DNA from 3 places in the Streptomyces ortus genome. Region 1 is predicted to be linked to each of the others. Evidence: predicted binding sites of a transcription regulator. Region 1 holds the regulator's gene; each other region holds the start of a gene.
What was found. Region 1 encodes HrcA, which represses chaperone genes, less so after heat shock. Its sites were predicted from a motif close to TTNGCACTCNGNNNNNCNGAGTGCNAA; they were not measured.

Region 1 (6,046 bases):
GCGCCAGCCGCTCCGGTGGAGCCGGTGCTTGCACCGGGGTACTCGGGCTGGGGCATGAAGAGGTTCACGCCGAACGGCCTGGTGGTGGCGCCGCGCAGCTGCTTGATGTCCTGGTACATGCCGTCGGCCGTCTTGTAGCCGGCGGCGAGGAAACCGAGCCCCCCGGCCTCGGACACGGCCGCGGCGAGCTGCGGCACGGAGACACCGCCCGCCATCGGGGCCTGCACGATCGGGAGGGGGAAAAGATCGGTCAGCGCGGAGGACATGACGGCATGTTGTCACGTCCTCCGTACAAGTCCGAATCCGGCCGTCCGCCGGGTATGAGCCACCGGAATCATCCTGCGGCGCGCCCGGCGGTCACCTGCGGTCCGCCCGTCAGGTACGGCCGTTGAAGGCATCCTTCAGCCGGGAGAACAAGCCCTGCTGACCGGGCTGGAACTGCCCGGTGGGCCGCTCCTCGCCGCGCAGCTGGGCCAGCTCCCGCAGGACCCGCTCCATCTCGGGGTCGAGTTTCGTGGGCGTCATGACCTCGACGTGCACGATGAGGTCGCCGCGTCCGCCGCCCCGCAGATGCGTGATGCCGCGCCCGTGCTTGGGGATCGACTGCCCGGACTGCGTACCGGGGCGGATGTCGACCTCTTCGAGCCCGTCGAGCGTCTCCAGCGGGACCTTGGTGCCGAGCGCCGCCGCGGTCATCGGGATGGTGACCGTGCAGTGCAGATCGTCGCCGCGCCGCTGGAACATGTTGTGCGGCAGCTCGTGGATCTCCACGTACAGGTCGCCGGCGGGGCCGCCGCCGGGGCCGACCTCGCCCTCGCCCGCGAGCTGGATCCGGGTGCCGTTGTCGACACCGGCCGGGATCTTCACGGTCAGGGTCCGGCGTGAGCGGACCCGTCCGTCGCCCGCGCACTCGGGGCACGGCGTCGGGACGACGGTCCCGAAGCCCTGGCACTGCGGACACGGCCGGGACGTCATGACCTGGCCCAGGAAGGACCGCGTGACCTGGGACACCTCGCCGCGACCGCGGCACATGTCACAGGTCTGCGCGGAGGTGCCGGGGGCCGCGCCCTCACCGCTGCAGGTGGTGCAGACGACGGCCGTGTCGACCTGGATGTCCTTCGTCGTGCCGAAGGCCGCCTCGTCGAGCTCTATCTCCAGCCGGATCATCGCGTCCTGGCCGCGCCGCGTGCGCGACCGCGGGCCACGCTGCGACGCCGTGCCGAAGAACGCGTCCATGATGTCCGAGAAGTTCCCGAAGCCACCGGCGCCGAAGCCGCCCGCGCCTCCGCCGCCCTGCTGGGACAGCGGGTCGCCGCCGAGGTCGTAGACCTGCTTCTTCTGCGGGTCCGACAACACCTCGTAGGCGGCGTTGATCTCCTTGAAGCGCTCTTGCGTCTTCGGATCGGGATTGACGTCCGGGTGCAGCTCGCGGGCGAGCCGCCGGAATGCCTTCTTGATCTCGTCCTGGGACGCGTCGCGGCGCACGCCGAGTACGGCGTAGTAGTCCGTGGCCACTTACGACTCCGCCAGGATCTGTCCTACGTACCGTGCCACCGCTCGTACCGCTCCCATCGTTCCGGGGTAATCCATGCGTGTCGGTCCGACCACACCGAGTTTGGCGACTGCTTCGCCGCCCGAACCGTAGCCGACCGAGACCACAGAAGTGGAGTTGAGTCCCTCATGGGCGTTCTCGTGACCGATCCGTACGGCCATGCCCGAATCGTTGACCTCACCCAGGAGTTTGAGGAGCACGACCTGCTCCTCCAACGCTTCGAGCACCGGACGGATGGTGAGGGGAAAATCATGTCCGAAGCGCGTCAGATTGGCGGTTCCGCCGATCATCAGCCGCTCCTCGGTCTCCTCGACGAGAGTCTCCAGGAGGGTGGAGAGCACGGTCGCGACCGTGCCCCTGTCCTCCGACTCGAAGGCGTCGGGGAGATCCTGCACCAGTTGGGGGACATCCGCGAAACGGCGCCCCGTGATCCGGCTGTTGAGACGCGCGCGCAGATCCGCCACGGAGACCTCCCCGAAGGGGGCCGGACAGTCCACCATGCGCTGCTCGACCCGCCCGGTGTCCGTGATCAGTACGAGCATGACGCGGGCCGGGGCCAGCGCGAGCAGCTCCACATGACGCACGGTCGAGCGGGTCAGTGACGGGTACTGGACGACGGCCACCTGGCGGGTGAGCTGTGCGAGGAGCCGCACGGTCCGCCCCACGACGTCGTCGAGGTCGACGGCGCCGTCCAGGAAGTGGTGGATCGCCCGCCGCTCGGGCGGGGTCATCGGTTTGACGCCCGCGAGCTTGTCGACGAACAGGCGGTAGCCCTTGTCCGTGGGGATGCGCCCCGCACTGGTGTGCGGCTGCGCGATGTACCCCTCGTCCTCGAGGACCGCCATGTCGTTGCGGACGGTCGCCGGCGAGACGCCCAGCCGGTGTCGTTCCGTGAGCGCCTTCGAGCCGACCGGCTCCTCCGTGCCCACGTAGTCCTGGACGATGGCGCGCAGCACTTCGAGTCTGCGTTCACTGAGCATCGCGCACACCTCCCGTGGTCTTCCGCGCGGTCATCGGTCGTGATCGGTCGTCTTCGGTGGCCTCGCCTGGCACTCAGCGCGCGCGAGTGCCAGCATCCCCGCGCCAAGTGTACGGCCGGTGGGTACGGGCCGGGCAAGGGCGGGCCTGCGATGTCGTGACGCCGGGCCACATCGGACAGCCGACGTGTACGAGGGTGTCCCGCTCTGTCGGGAACATGCGGGCGCCGCCGACGGGGTTAGCGTCGGCGTATGGACGTGACATGGGAAGGGTCCGGGGGCGACGGGTCCGGCTGGGAGGAACTCTCCCCGTACGTGGGGCGCTGCCGCCTGCCGGTGTGGGACTGCACGGCCGGGCTCGTGGTCGGCGAGGACGCGGCGCTCATGATCGACGCGGGATCGAGCGTACGGGAGGGCGCGCGGCTGCGGACACGGGCGCTACGGGCGCTCGGGGGCGGGCGGTCACCGGGGAGCGGGCGGTCGCCGGGTGACGGGCGGTCGCCGGGGAGCGGGCGGGTCACGCATCTCGCGCTCACCCACCCGCATTTCGACCATGTCTTCGGGGCGGCGGCGTTCGCGGGGGCCGAGGTGTTCACGGCGGTGGGCGCCGAACTGGTTCTGGGCGAGGGCCGGGAGGAACTGCTCGCGGACGCGGTGCGCAACGGCGCCGATCCCGAGGAGGCCGCCGAGGCGGCGGACCTCCTGGTACGGCCCCGGCATCTCGTCTCCGGCGAGTGGACACTGGACCTGGGCGGGGGCCCGCAGGTCCTGCTGGCGAACGTGGGCCCCGGCCACACGGGCCACGACCTGGCCGTCCTGGTCGCCGCGCCCGGCTCTCCGGAGATCGTCTTCTGCGGCGACCTGGTCGAGGAGTCAGGCGAACCCCAGGCGGGACCGGACGCCGTGCCCTCCCAGTGGCCCGCCGCGCTGGACCGCCTGCTGGCCCTCGGCGGCGAGGACGCGCTGTACGTGCCCGGGCACGGGGCGGTGGTGGACGCGGCGTTCGTCCGGGCCCAACGGGAGGCGCTGGCGCGGCGTTTCGACGTACCGTGAACGGTCTTCGTGCCTGCCGAGGGGGTGTCGGTGTGTCTGCCGGGGCCGGGCTTCTCCTATCGTCATCCGAATGCGCCAGTACTCAGCGGATCTGACCCCTCCGTGGAAGAAGCCCAAGCCCGTCCCCGAGGTCGCGGCGGAACCGGGGCTCGTGGTCGAGGAGCCCGGGACCGGGTTCTGCGGTGCCGTGATCCGCTGCGAAGCGGGGACGGTGACGCTGGAGGACCGCTTCGGCAAGCACCGCGTGTTCCCGCTGGAGCCGCGCGGCTTCCTGCTGGAGGGGCGCGTCGTGACCCTCGTACGCCCGTCCGCCGCGCCGCTACGCCCCACGCGCACGGCGTCGGGGTCGGTCGCCGTGCCCGGGGCGCGGGCCCGGGTCGCCCGGGCGGGACGCATCTACGTCGAGGGCCGCCACGACGCCGAACTGGTGGAGCGGGTGTGGGGCGACGACCTGCGCATCGAGGGCGTCGTCGTCGAGTACCTGGAGGGCATCGACGACCTGCCCGCGATCGTCGACGAGTTCGACCCCGGGCCGGACGCGCGGCTGGGGGTCCTCGTGGACCATCTGGTCCCCGGTACAAAAGAGTCGCGTATCGCGGAGGCGGTGACGAGCGAGTACGCACTGGTCGTGGGCCACCCGTACATCGACGTCTGGGAGGCCGTGAAGCCGTCGTCCGTGGGCATTCCGGGCTGGCCCCGGGTGCCGCGCGGGCAGGACTGGAAGACGGGGGTGTGCCGTTCTCTCGGATGGCCGGAAAACACCGGGGCTGCGTGGGAGCGGATCCTGGACTCGGTCCACTCGTACCGGGACCTCCAGCCGGAACTCCTCGGCCGAGTGGAAGAACTGATCGACTTCGTCACGACCTCGGAGTAGCCCATTCGCAGCCCCCATGCGGGACGGGAACGGGTAGGGGCGGCGGGGGCGGAGAGATCGCCGCTAGGCGAAGAGGCAGAACGCGACCAGCGCGACGGTCACGGCGGTCTCTTCGAGCGCGCCGAAGACATCCCCGGTCACCCCACCGAAGCGCCGCACACACCGCCGCAACACCCCCTCGGCGACAACACAGCCGAGCACAACGGCCAGCACGGCCCCCAGCACCCCGTACACCCCGAGCGCCACCCCGACCCCCGCTGCCGCAACCGTCACACCGCCCGCCACAAGGACCGCGCCCCGCACGGACACCACCCCCGCCACCACCGCCCCCAACCCCTCCGCCCGAGCGGCAGGCACCCCCGCCCGCGCGCCCAGCGTGAGGGCGAGGCGGCCGACGGTCCCGGCCACGACCGCCGCGAGAACGCCCCGCCCCCACGACTCCCCGTACGCCTGAGCGAGCGCCGCCACCTGCGCGAGCAGGACGAACAGCAGCGTGATGACCCCGAACGGGCCGATGTCCGACTGCTTCATGACGCGCAGCGCGTCCTCGGCCGGCTTGCCGCTGCCGAGACCGTCGGCGGTGTCGGCGAGGCCGTCGAGGTGGAGGCCGCGGGTCAGGACGGCGGGCACGGCGGCGCTCGCGACGGCCGCGAGGAGCGGGCCCGCGCCGAGCACCAGCAGGAGCAGCCCGGTCGCCGCGGCGAGGACGCCCACGGCGAGACCGGCGACGGGCGCGAGCGACATCCCGGCGCGCGCCGCCCCGCGGTCCCAGCGCCGCACGGTCACGGGGAACACGGTCAGCGTGCCGAAGGCGAAGCGCAGCCCGTCGGCCCAGAACGCCGCGGACGTCTCGGGCGGGGGGCCGGGCGGCGGGGGCGTGGACACCGGCGCAGATTACCGGTCACCGCCCACGGAACGACCACCGGACGGCCGTCGGGCGACCGGGAGACGTCCACGGCAGCCGTGGATAAAGTGCGCACATGGGGCATTGGTGGACACGGAACATCATCGAGCCGGGAAAGCTGCCGCTGCTGCTGGCGCTGACCTCCTTCGTCCTCACCTTCGTGATCACCCGGATCGTGGTCCGGCTCATCCGGGCGGGCAAGGGCCCGTTCGGCAACGTGAAGGCGGGCGGCCTGCACATCCACCACGTCGTCCCCGGGGTCGTGCTGACCGTGATCGGCGGCTTCGGCGCGGTGGGCAGCGACCGGCACGGCTTCGGCTCGGCCGTGTTCGCCGTGGTCTTCGGCATGGGCGCGGGCCTGGTGCTCGACGAGTTCGCGCTGATCCTCCACCTCGACGACGTCTACTGGAGCGAGGAGGGCCGCAAGAGCGTCGAGGTCGTGGTGGTCACGGCGGCGCTGGTCGCCCTGATGCTCAGCGGTTTCCTGCCGTTCGGCGTCAACGACCTCACCGAGAACGAACTGCACGACCGCGCCGGTCTCGTCCTGAGCATCGGGCTGAACTTCGTGATCGCGCTGCTGGCGCTGAGCAAGGGCAAGGCCCGGATGGCGATCTTCGGGGTGATCGTCCCGCTCGTGGCCCTGGTCGGCGCGATCCGGCTGGCCCGCCCCGCGTCACCGTGGGCCA
Region 2 (6,046 bases), 590 kb from region 1:
CCCAACCCCCCGTTGCGCCGTTCCCCGCGCCCCTGAGTACCCAGGGGCGCGGGGAACGGCGCAGTCCCTTGCCTTTCGGCTTTTAGGGGCGCGGGGAACGGCGCAATCTTTCGCATTTAAGGGGCGCGGGGAACTGCGCAACCACCCCCGTCGGCCCCAGCCGAACGCGTACCCGAACCCGCCCCCGCACCCGCACCCCGCCCCTCAGCTGAGCGAGCGCAGCGCCCCCGCCTCGAACGCCCCCAGCTCCCCGAACCGCCCGCCCAGCACCTTCATGGCCCACTGCGGGTCCTGAAGCAGCGCGCGGCCGACCGCGATCATGTCGAACTCCTCGTTCTCCAGCCGGTCGAGCAGGTCGTCGATGCCCTTGACCGGCGCACCCTCCCCACGGAACCCCTTGAGGAAGTCCCCGTCGAGGCCGACCGACCCGACGGTGATGACGGGCTTGCCGGTGAGCTTCTTCGTCCAGCCGGCCAGGTTCAGGTCGGAGCCGTCGAACTCCGGCAGCCAGTAGCGCCGCGTCGACGCGTGGAAGGCGTCCACACCGGCCGCGGCGAGAGGGGCCAGCAGAGCCTCAAGCTCCGCCGGCGTCTCCGCCAGGCGCGCCTTGTAGACGTCCTGCTTCCACTGCGAGTAACGGAAGAGGACGGGGAAGGCGGGCGAGACGACCGCCCGCACCGCGGCCACGATCTCCGCGGCGAACCTCGTACGGGCGACGAGGTCCCCGCCGTACCCGTCCGTGCGGCGGTTGGTGCCCGCCCACAGGAACTGGTCGAGCAGGTAGCCGTGCGCGCCGTGCAGCTCGACCCCGTCGAAGCCGATGCGCTCGGCGTCGGCCGCAGCGTCGGCGAAGGCCTGGATGACGTCGTCGAGGTCGGCCCGGGTCATCTCCTTGCCCTGACCGGCGGTGCCGTCCAGGCGCAGGCCGGACGGGCCGACCGCGGGCGCGTCCGCGAACGGGGGTTCACCGGCGGCGCGCACCATGCCGATGTGCCAGAGCTGAGGCACGATCGTCCCGCCCGCCGCGTGCACGTCCGCGGCGACCTTCGCCCATCCGGCGAGCTGCTCCTCCCCGTGGAACCGCGGGACCCTGTCGCTGTTCCCGGCCGACTCGTGGTTCACGTACGTGCCCTCGGTGACGATGAGACCGACACCGGCCGCGGCGCGGCGCGCGTAGTACGACGCCACGTCCTCCCCCGGAACGCCGCCCGGCGAGAACTGCCGGGTCATCGGCGCCATCGCGATCCGGTTCGGAACGGTCAGACCGTTGAGGGCCACGGGCCGGGAAAGAACCTCGGCGGCGCGGGAGGCGGAGGGGGCGACAGTCACGTGGGGACTCCTCGTGGGGGGGGGAGGGAATTGCACATCCCACCGGGTATGTGCATACGCATAAACAACTCCCCGAACAACCAACGTGGCCCGCAAGGCATTCCGCCTCCCCCCGCGCCCACCTCTGTGACCCCGGCCACGATCCCGGACCCGGCCCGCACACAATCCGGAACGGCCGAGGGCGGCACCCCTGGAGTGGGGTGCCGCCCTCGGTTCGTGCAGCTGGGGTGGAGCGGTGCCGCGGCAGCGGTGGGTGCGTGCCGTGGCGGTGGGCCGCCGATCCGTTGCCGGATCAGAAGTCCATGTCACCGCCCGGCATACCGCCACCGGCACCGGCACCGGCCGCGGCCTTCTCCGGCTTGTCGGCGATGACGGCCTCGGTGGTGAGGAACAGCGCGGCGATGGACGCGGCGTTCTGCAGGGCGGAACGCGTGACCTTCGCCGGGTCGATGATGCCCTCGGCGATCATGTCCACGTACTCACCGGACGCGGCGTTGAGGCCGTGACCGACGGGCAGGTTGCGGACCTTCTCGACGATGACGCCACCCTCGAGACCACCGTTGACGGCGATCTGCTTGAGCGGGGCCTCCAGGGCGAGCTTCACGGCGTTGGCGCCGGTCGCCTCGTCACCCGTGAGCTCAAGCTTCTCGAACACCGAGGAAGCCTGGAGCAGAGCCACGCCACCACCGGCGACGATGCCCTCCTCGACGGCCGCCTTCGCGTTGCGAACGGCGTCCTCGATGCGGTGCTTGCGCTCCTTGAGCTCGACCTCCGTGGCGGCACCGGCCTTGATGACGGCCACGCCGCCGGCCAGCTTCGCCAGACGCTCCTGGAGCTTCTCGCGGTCGTAGTCCGAGTCGGAGTTCTCGATCTCGGCACGGATCTGGTTGACCCGGCCCTGGACCTGGTCGGCCGAGCCGGAGCCGTCCACGATCGTGGTCTCGTCCTTGGTGATGACGACCTTGCGGGCACGGCCCAGCAGGTCCAGACCCGCGTTCTCCAGCTTCAGGCCGACCTCCTCGGAGATGACCTCGCCGCCCGTGAGGATGGCGATGTCGCCGAGCATGGCCTTGCGGCGGTCACCGAAGCCCGGAGCCTTGACGGCGACGGACTTGAAGGTGCCACGGATCTTGTTGACGACCAGCGTCGACAGCGCCTCGCCCTCGACGTCCTCGGCGATGATCAGCAGCGGCTTGCCGCCCTGCATGACCTTCTCGAGGAGCGGGAGCAGGTCCTTGACGTTGGCGATCTTCGAGTTGGCGATCAGGATGTACGGGTCGTCGAGGACGGCCTCCATACGCTCCATGTCGGTGGCGAAGTACGCCGAGATGTAGCCCTTGTCGAAGCGCATACCCTCGGTGAGCTCAAGCTCGAGACCGAAGGTCTGGGACTCCTCGACGGTGATGACGCCTTCCTTGCCGACCTTGTCCATCGCCTCGGCGATGAGCTCGCCGATCTGGGTGTCGGCGGCGGAGATGGAGGCCGTGGAAGCGATCTGCTCCTTGGTCTCGACATCCTTGGCCTGCTCAAGAAGGGCACCGGAGACGGCCTCGACGGCCTTCTCGATACCGCGCTTGAGGGCCATCGGGTTGGCACCGGCGGCTACGTTGCGCAGACCCTCGCGGACCAGCGCCTGGGCGAGCACGGTCGCCGTGGTCGTTCCGTCGCCGGCGACGTCGTCCGTCTTCTTGGCGACTTCCTTGACCAGCTCTGCGCCGATCTTCTCGTACGGGTCTTCGAGCTCGATCTCCTTGGCGATGGAAACACCATCGTTGGTGATCGTGGGGGCGCCCCACTTCTTCTCTAGGACGACGTTACGGCCCTTGGGGCCAAGGGTGACCTTGACGGCGTCGGCGAGCTGGTTCATCCCGCGCTCGAGACCGCGCCGTGCCTCCTCGTCGAACGCGATGATCTTGGCCATGTGAAGTGGTCCTCCCGGACTGGGGTGGAATCTCCAGGACCGCGCCCGCGCCCGCGACGGACGGCCTGCAGACCTCGTGGTTCCTTGCCCCACCCGGCCTGCGGGCCTCACTGACCCGGTCCTCGTTGTCACTCTCACCTTCAGAGTGCTAACGCCAATGATTAGCACTCGACCCATGCGAGTGCAAGCGCCTCTCGATGATCCGCAGGTGGGAGGGGGTGCGAGGAGAGGGCGCAGGATGACCTTGAAGCGCCCGCGCCCGCGCCCGACCCCGATCCCGACCCGGACCTGACCAGGACCCGCCCCGGACCCGCACCCGGACCCGGACATGCCGAAGGGCCCGTACCCGGGAGGTACGGGCCCTTCGGAAGAAGAACGTCGCTGCAGTAAGTCGGCGCGTGCTTCAGCCGGTCGCCAGCCGGACCATGTCCGCCTGCGGCCCCTTCTGGCCTTGCGAGATCTCAAAATCGACCCGCTGACCCTCTTCCAGGGTGCGGTAGCCGTCCATCTGAATCGCGCTGTAGTGGACGAATACATCCGCACCACCGTCGACCGCGATGAAGCCGTACCCCTTCTCCGCGTTGAACCATTTGACGGTGCCCTGAGCCATGCCTAACTCCCCTATTACTGGCCCTTGCACAGACCCGCACTTCGCGGATCCGGGTCAGACCTCACCCCCCAACGGTTGGGGGTGTGCGCCGGAACGCGTCGACCGCGGCTGAATGTATCCGTCCAACTGCCCTCTGCAACAGGTCAATCCGACGAGAATTCCGGGCACGGATGATCGGAAATATGTGAAGCATTTACGAAGATTCAGGGCAAGTCGGGCCCGGTAAATGCCATAAATGGCTCAAAATGAACAGTTACTTTGGCTGCTTCTTGGCGGGTCCCGGGCGCGAACTCTCAAGCGCCGACCTGGAGAAGCGGAGCAGCTTCCCCAACTGTACCGCGCTCAACCATACAGAATTGCCCCCTCCGCTTCGGGCGCGGAGAGGGCAATTCGACGAACGGGGCGGGCGGTTCAGCCGCCGGCGACCGCCGGGATGATCGAGACCCCGACGCCGTCCGGCGTGGCCGTCTCCAGACCCTGCTCGAAGCGGACGTCGTCGTCGTTCACGTACACGTTGACGAACCGCCGCAGCTTGCCCTGGTCGTCCAGGACACGGGCCGCGATACCGGTGTGGTTCTTCTCCAGATCGGCGATGACCTCGGCGAGGGTCGCCCCTTCGGCGGCCACCTCGGCCCGACCACCCGTGTAGGTACGCAGGATGGTGGGGATACGGACGTTGACGCTCACGGGACCTCCAACAGGTAGGGCAGGTAGGGCTGCGGTGCGGTGCGGGCGGACGGCGATCAGGACCCGAGCCCGGCCTCGTGGAAGGAATCGAGGTTCGGACGGATGGTCGCGGTCAGCCCCGTGTCGGAGGCCACGGCGTCCAGCGTCTTCAGACCGTCCCCGGTGTTGAGGACGACGGTCGTCAGCGTCGGGTCGAGCAGCCCGCTCTCGATCAGCTTCTTCGCGACCCCCACCGTCACCCCGCCGGCGGTCTCCGCGAAGATCCCCTCGGTCCGCGCCAGCAGCTTGATCGCGTCGACGACCTGGTCGTCGTTCACGTCCTCCACAGCCCCGCCCGTCCGGCGGGCGATGTCGAGCACGTACGGCCCGTCGGCCGGGTTCCCGATCGCGAGCGACTTCGCGATCGTGTCCGGCTTCTGCGGGCGTACGACGTCGTGCCCGGCCTTGTAGGCGACGGACACCGGTGAACAGCCCTCGGCCTGGGCACCGAAGATCTTGTACGGCCTGTCCTCGACGAGGCCGAGCTGGATCAGCTCCTTGAGCCCCTTGTCGATCTTCGTCAGCTGCGAACCGGAGGCGATCGGCACGACCAGCTGGTCCGGCAGCCGCCAGCCGAGCTGCTCACAGATCTCGTACGCCAGGGTCTTGGAGCCCTCCGCGTAGTACGGCCGCAGGTTGACGTTGACGAAGCCCCAGCCCTCGCCGGCCGGGTCGCCGATCAGCTCGGAGCAGAAACGGTTCACGTCGTCGTAGTTGCCCTCGATGCCGACGAGCTCGCCGCCGTAGACCGCGGCCATGACGACCTTGCCCTGCTCCAGGTCGTGCGGGATGAACACGCAGGAACGGAAACCGGCCCGCGCGGCGGCGGCGCCCACCGCGCCCGCCAGGTTGCCGGTGGAGGAGCAGGAGAGGGTGGTGAAGCCGAAGGCGCGCGCGGCCTCCAGCGCCTGGGCGACGACGCGGTCCTTGAAGGAGTGCGTCGGGTTGCCGGAGTCGTCCTTGACGAAGAGCTTGCCGGCGTCGACGCCCAGCTCACGCGCCAGGTTGTCGGCCTGGACGAGCTTGGTCCAGCCGGGGTTGATGTTCGGCTTGTCCGCCACGTCCGCGGGGACGGGCAGCAGCGGCGCGTAGCGCCAGATGTTCGCGGGACCCGCTTCGATCCGCTTGCGGAGTTCCTCGGTGTCGTAACCCGAGAAGTCGTACGCGATCTCCAGCGGGCCGAAACACTCCTCGCAGGCGAAGACCGGACCGAGCGGGACGCGGTGGCCGCACTCGCGGCAGGAGAGCGCGGCGGCCGGACCGAGGTCGACGGCGTTCGCGGAGCCCGCGGCGGAGGCGGACACGGACGCGGGGGTGGAATTCGTGGTGCTTGCAACTGTCTGCGCAGCCATGGAGGCGAGGCCCTTTCCTCATCTTCCTCACGACGCACTTCGCCATGAGACGGATTTGGCACCTTCCCGAGCCGGGAGCCTCGCGGCGCTGATCGGCGATGTTCGACG
Region 3 (6,046 bases), 1.0 Mb from region 1:
TCGACCTCGGTGACATCGGCCTCGCGCACCTCGATCAGCTCCGCCAGCCCGAGCGTCTCGGCGTTCGCGCGGGCCACGGCCGCGGTCAGCGGGTCCCGGTCGACGGCCAGGACCCGGATGCCGGCACGGGCGAGCGCGATCGCGTCACCGCCGATGCCGCAGCACAGGTCGGCCACGGACCGCACCCCCAGTTCCCCGAACCGCGCGGCACGGTACGCGGCGACGCTCGCCCGGGTCGACTGCTCGACCCCGTTCGGCGTGAAGAACATCTCCGCCGCGTCCGCCGCCCCGAACTTCGCCGCGGCCCGCTGCCGCAGCCGCGCCTGCCCGAGCGCGGCCGACACGAGGCCGACGGGGTGCTCGCGCCGCAGCCGCGTCGCCACGGCCAGTTCCTGGGCCGGTTCGCTGCCGCGCACCTCGTCGAGAAGGGCTCGTCCCTCGGACGTACGGAGGGCGGCGAAGGAGGCGAGCGGAGAGTCCGGCGACGCGGCCGGGGGATCGAGGTCGTTCACCGCCCCATTGTGGGCCAGTCGGTGGACGGCACGCGCGCGACGGCGGTGTCGGGCCGGGGGAGGGCTTGTGACCTGGGAGTATCCGGCACCATGCGACTTGTACGACAAACTGACAGTTTTCGGTCAAGGGTGCGGGGAACCGCAAAACCGGCCCGCATGGCCCTGACCCTGCTGACAGCCACCGCCCTGGCCACCGCCTGCTCGACCCCGGCCCCCAAGGACACCGAGCCGGCCGCGGGCCAGCAGGCAGCCGCCGAACTCCGCCAGGAGCAACGCGCTTACGCCGCCGCGGTCAAGAGATGGGGCCTGGCCAAGACCCCGCTGCCCGCACCGCCGGCCCCGGCGAGGAAGCCGCACATCCCCACCCGTGACGGCTTCGAGGTGGACGACCACGACGGACTGCCCCCCGTCTTCACGACGATCCCCACCAAGGACAAGGTCGTCTTCCTCACCATCGACGACGGCGCGGAGAAGGACCCGGCGTTCCTGCGGATGATGCGCGAGCTGAAGATCCCGTACACCGCGTTCCTCAGTGACTACCTGGTCAAGGAGGACTACGGGTACTTCGGGAGGATGGGCGCCGACGGGGTGTCCCTGAACAACCACACCCTCCACCACCGCTTCATGCCGGGCCTGTCGTACGCCGCGCAGAAACGCGAGATCTGCGGGATGCAGGACGTGATCGAGAAGCGGTACGGGAAACGCCCGACGCTCTTCCGGCCGCCGTACGGCAACTACAACGAGGACACCCTGCGGGCCGCCAAGGCCTGCGGCATCAAGGCGGCCCCCCTCTGGAACGAGGAGGTCTTCGTCGACCGCTGGGAGTACCGGGAGTGGGACCGCGACCTGCGCCCCGGAGACATCGTTCTCAGCCATTTCCGCGGCAAGGAGGACTGGAAGGGCACGATGCCCGACATGGTCCGCCGCTTCCTGAAACTGATCACCGACAAGGGGTACGCGGTGGCGCGCCTGGAGGACTACCTGTGAGGCGGCGGGGGGCCGCGGCCGTTCTGCTGGCGGGCGTGCTCTGTCTCACCGGCTGCGCCCAGTCGGTCGACCCGATCGAGCGGCTGGGCAAGAAGGCGGCGCAGAAGGTGCGCACGCACGGGCCGGCGGTGGAGGCGTACCGCCGCTGGGGCCTGAGCGGCCCGCTCGCCGCCGCGCCGCGCCCGTCCGTCCGGCGGCCCGCCTTACGGGCCGCGGGGCCCGGGCTGCCGCCCGTGGTGGACCGGGTCCCGACCCGCGACAAGGTCGTCTTCCTGACCTTCGACGACGGCGCGGAGAGGGATCCGCGGTTCGTCGACCTGGTCCGGGAACTGCGGCTGCCGGTCAGCGTGTTCCTCACGGACAGCGTGGTGGGGCCTGGGTACGCGCACCTGGGGCGGTTGCGGGCGGTCGGTGCGAGCGTGCAGAACCACACGCTCGACCATCCGTATCTGCCGGGGCTGCCGTACGAGGGGCAGCGGGCGGAGATCTGCGGTCAGCAGGAGAAGCTGAAGCAGCGGTTCGGGGTCCGGCCTCGGCTGTTCCGGCCTGCCGTACGGGGAGTACGACGGGGACACGCTGCGGGCGGCGGGGACTGCGGGGTCGCGGCGGTGGTTCTCTGGCGGGGGTGGGGGCGGTTGCGGGCGGGTGACATTCTCCACTGCGCGGGAGGCGGGGAGGGTGGGGGTGGGCTGACCGGTGGGTGGTGGGGGTGCTTCGGCGCGTGCAGGCGGAGGGGTTCGCCGTGGGCGCCTGGAGGACTACCAGGGGCCCCGGAGAGGGTTCTCGCCCCCGCCGCCCCTTCCCGTCCCCGACCACACATGGGGGCTGTGCCCCCTCGCCCCCGTTGCGCAGTTCCCCGCGCCCCTAAGGGGGCTGGGGGGTGGGGCGCAGCCCGGCCCCCAGGGGCGCGGGGAACTGCGCGGCCAGCTCTTACTGGGTCCACCAGCGAAGACACCTCCCCCTGTCCGACGTAAAACGGGCGCCAGGAACCCCGCTCCGGGGTGTTCGGATGCCGCCAACCGCCGGAGGTGATTGGCACTCCGCTTGACCGAGTGCTAATCCCGGTCATAGTCTCGGCTCTGGCACTCACCGCAGGAGAGTGCCAATAGCGACGGGCAGGTCCGGCACCCGCGACGACGGATCCACCTGGTCGCCACCTCAGACAGTTAACCCCGTGAGATCTCCGAAGGGGGAGGTCGGATCGTGACGACCACCAGCTCCAAGGTTGCCATCAAGCCGCTCGAGGACCGCATTGTGGTCCAGCCGCTCGACGCCGAGCAGACCACCGCCTCTGGCCTGGTCATTCCGGACACGGCGAAGGAGAAGCCCCAGGAGGGCGTCGTCCTGGCCGTCGGCCCGGGCCGTTTCGAGAACGGCGAGCGTCTCCCGCTCGACGTCAAGACCGGCGACATCGTGCTTTACAGCAAGTACGGCGGCACCGAAGTGAAGTACAACGGCGAGGAGTACCTCGTCCTCTCGGCCCGCGACGTGCTCGCGATCATCGAGAAGTAATTCACCCAGGTTTGCTTTGAACTGCGCCCCTGGCCCCAGCGAGTACTGAACGCGAGTACTAAAAAGCGCCGGGTGCCAGGGGTGCCGTTCGTTTTTTGAGAGGACTGAATCAGCTCCATGGCGAAGATCCTGAAGTTCGACGAGGACGCCCGTCGCGCCCTTGAGCGCGGCGTCAACAAGCTTGCCGACACCGTGAAGGTGACGATCGGCCCCAAGGGCCGCAACGTCGTCATCGACAAGAAGTTCGGCGCCCCCACCATCACCAACGACGGTGTCACGATCGCCCGCGAGGTCGAGCTCGACGACCCGTACGAGAACCTCGGCGCCCAGCTGGTGAAGGAGGTGGCGACCAAGACCAACGACATCGCGGGTGACGGTACGACCACCGCCACCGTGCTGGCCCAGGCGCTCGTCCGCGAGGGCCTGAAGAACGTCGCCGCCGGCGCGTCCCCCGCCCTCCTCAAGAAGGGCATCGACGCGGCCGTGGCCGCGGTCTCCGAGGAGCTCCTCGCGACCGCGCGCCCCATTGACGAGAAGTCCGACATCGCGGCCGTCGCCGGTCTGTCCGCCCAGGACAGCCAGGTCGGCGAGCTCATCGCCGAGGCGATGGACAAGGTCGGCAAGGACGGTGTCATCACCGTCGAGGAGTCCAACACCTTCGGTCTGGAGCTGGACTTCACCGAGGGCATGGCCTTCGACAAGGGCTACCTGTCCCCGTACATGGTGTCCGACCAGGAGCGTATGGAGGCCGTCCTCGACGACCCGTACATCCTGATCCACCAGGGCAAGATCTCCTCGATCCAGGACCTGCTGCCGCTCCTTGAGAAGGTCATCCAGACCAACGCCTCGAAGCCGCTGCTGATCATCGCCGAGGACGTCGAGGGCGAAGCCCTGTCGACCCTGGTCGTGAACAAGATCCGCGGCACCTTCAACGCGGTGGCCGTCAAGGCGCCCGGCTTCGGCGACCGCCGCAAGGCCATGCTCGGTGACATCGCCACGCTGACCGGCGCCACGGTCATCGCCGAGGAGGTCGGCCTCAAGCTCGACCAGGTCGGCCTGGACGTGCTGGGCACCGCCCGCCGTGTGACCGTCACCAAGGACGACACGACCATCGTCGACGGCGGCGGCAACAGCGCCGACGTGGCCGGCCGTGTCAACCAGATCAAGGCCGAGATCGAGTCCACGGACTCCGACTGGGACCGCGAGAAGCTCCAGGAGCGCCTCGCGAAGCTGGCCGGCGGCGTGTGCGTGATCAAGGTCGGCGCCGCCACGGAGGTGGAGCTGAAGGAGAAGAAGCACCGTCTGGAGGACGCCATCTCCGCGACCCGCGCCGCGGTCGAGGAGGGCATCGTCTCCGGTGGTGGCTCCGCGCTCGTCCACGCCGTGAAGGTCCTCGAAGGCAACCTCGGCAAGACCGGCGACGAGGCGACCGGTGTCGCCGTCGTCCGCAGGGCCGCCGTCGAGCCGCTGCGCTGGATCGCCGAGAACGCCGGCCTGGAGGGTTACGTCATCACCTCCAAGGTCGCCGACCTCGACAAGGGCCAGGGCTTCAACGCCGCGACCGGCGAGTACGGCGACCTGGTCAAGGCCGGCGTCATCGACCCGGTCAAGGTCACCCGCTCCGCCCTGGAGAACGCCGCCTCCATCGCCTCCCTGCTCCTCACGACCGAGACCCTGGTCGTCGAGAAGCCGGCCGAGGAAGAGGCCGACGCCGGCCACGGCGGCCACGGCCACTCGCACTAGGCGTCTTCACCGGGCGCGCGGTGAACCGACCGCGCGCCCGGCCGGTACCTGACGAAGGCCCGGTACCCCGTTGCGACGGGGACCGGGCCTTCGTGCTGCCGGGGTCCACCCACCGGCTCTCCTCGCCCAACGGCAGCAGCGCTCACTGCGGCCCGTACTTGCGGCCCGTCTTCGAGCTGATGCCGCCGAGCAGGCCCCGCGGGGTCACCTTCGCCACCCCCATCAGGGCCTTGTAGCGCGGGTCAGGAATGGACAGGGACTTGTCGCGGGCCAGGTCGGCCAGCGCGGCGGCGACCACCTTGTCGGCGTCCAGCCACATCCAGTTGGGGATGTTGTCCGTGCCCATCCCGGCCCGCTCGTGGAACTCGGTCCGCACGAAGCCGGGACACAGCGCCATCAGCCGGACGCCGCTGCCCGCCAGGTCCTTCGCCACCCCCTGCGTGAACTGCACGACCCACGCCTTCGACGCCCCGTACGTACCGCGCGGCAGGAACGCGGCCGTCGACGCCACGTTGACGACCCCGCCGCGCCCGCGCTCCCGCATGGCCTCGGCCGCCGCCGACGTCAGCCGGAGCACCGCCTCGCAGTGCACCTTGAGCATCTTCAGCTCGTCCGCCATCGGTACGTCCAGATACCGGCCCTTGTTGCCGAAGCCCGCGTTGTTGACGAGCAGGTCGACCGCGTGTTTGCGGTCCGAGACACGGGCGGCCACCGCCTCGATGCCCTCGTCCGTGGCCAGATCCGCCGTCAGCACCTCCGCCTCGATGCCGTGCCGGTCGTGCAGTTCCGTCGCCTGCTCACCGAGCCGCTCGGTGTCACGCGCGACCAGCACGAGGTTGTGCCCGTCGGCGGCCAGCCGCCGTGCGAAGGCGGCACCGATGCCCGCTGTCGATCCTGTGATCAAAGCCGTTGTCATGGCCCAAGGTTAGTGACCGCCGTACTTCTCGACGTACCTCAGCGCCGTCGCCCGTGCCTCCGGGTGCAGGGCGTCGCCCGCCGCCAGCACCCTCGGCAGCAGCGTCCGTTCGAGCGTGACCGCGCGGAACTGGAGGGCGGCGGTGACCTCGTGGTCCGGCCGGTGCACGATCTCGATCGGATCGCCCGCCCGTATCTCCCCGGGCTCGATCACCCGCAGGTACGCGCCGGTCGCCCCCTTCCGCGTGAACCGCCTGACCCAGCCCTTCTCACCCAGGTGGCCCTGGAAGGTGAGGCAGGGGATCCGCCCGGACGTCACTTCCAGCACGAGCCCGGAGCCGACGCGCCAGCGCTCCCCGATCTTCGCGCCGGACACG

Region 2: a site for HrcA is predicted at 3,412-3,438, ahead of groL (chaperonin GroEL). Genes of this name have one in related genera too.
Region 3: a site for HrcA is predicted at 2,532-2,558, ahead of groES (co-chaperone GroES). Genes of this name have one in related genera too.

The regions. Positions count from the first base shown of each region.
Region 1 is NZ_JAIFZO010000002.1:1,467,299-1,473,344, reverse strand. Features, by position in the region: gene K3769_RS09805 (nitronate monooxygenase) at 1-266, opposite strand, end outside; gene dnaJ (molecular chaperone DnaJ) at 376-1,515, opposite strand; gene hrcA (heat-inducible transcriptional repressor HrcA) at 1,516-2,532, opposite strand; gene K3769_RS09790 (MBL fold metallo-hydrolase) at 2,782-3,582, shown strand; gene K3769_RS09785 (DUF3097 domain-containing protein) at 3,653-4,456, shown strand; gene K3769_RS09780 (adenosylcobinamide-GDP ribazoletransferase) at 4,520-5,341, opposite strand; gene K3769_RS09775 (hypothetical protein) at 5,437-6,046, shown strand, end outside.
Region 2 is NZ_JAIFZO010000002.1:2,053,568-2,059,613, reverse strand. Features, by position in the region: gene K3769_RS12400 (NADH:flavin oxidoreductase) at 205-1,329, opposite strand; gene groL (chaperonin GroEL) at 1,622-3,250, opposite strand; gene K3769_RS12390 (cold-shock protein) at 3,654-3,860, opposite strand; gene K3769_RS12385 (MoaD/ThiS family protein) at 4,272-4,547, opposite strand; gene thrC (threonine synthase) at 4,604-5,938, opposite strand; SAM riboswitch class I at 5,954-6,046, opposite strand, start outside.
Region 3 is NZ_JAIFZO010000002.1:2,513,211-2,519,256, forward strand. Features, by position in the region: gene K3769_RS14370 (class I SAM-dependent methyltransferase) at 1-512, opposite strand, end outside; gene K3769_RS14375 (polysaccharide deacetylase family protein) at 603-1,499, shown strand; partial or broken gene K3769_RS41130 (polysaccharide deacetylase family protein) at 1,496-2,264, shown strand; gene groES (co-chaperone GroES) at 2,703-3,011, shown strand; gene groL (chaperonin GroEL) at 3,129-4,754, shown strand; gene K3769_RS14395 (SDR family NAD(P)-dependent oxidoreductase) at 4,897-5,670, opposite strand; gene K3769_RS14400 (MOSC domain-containing protein) at 5,680-6,046, opposite strand, start outside.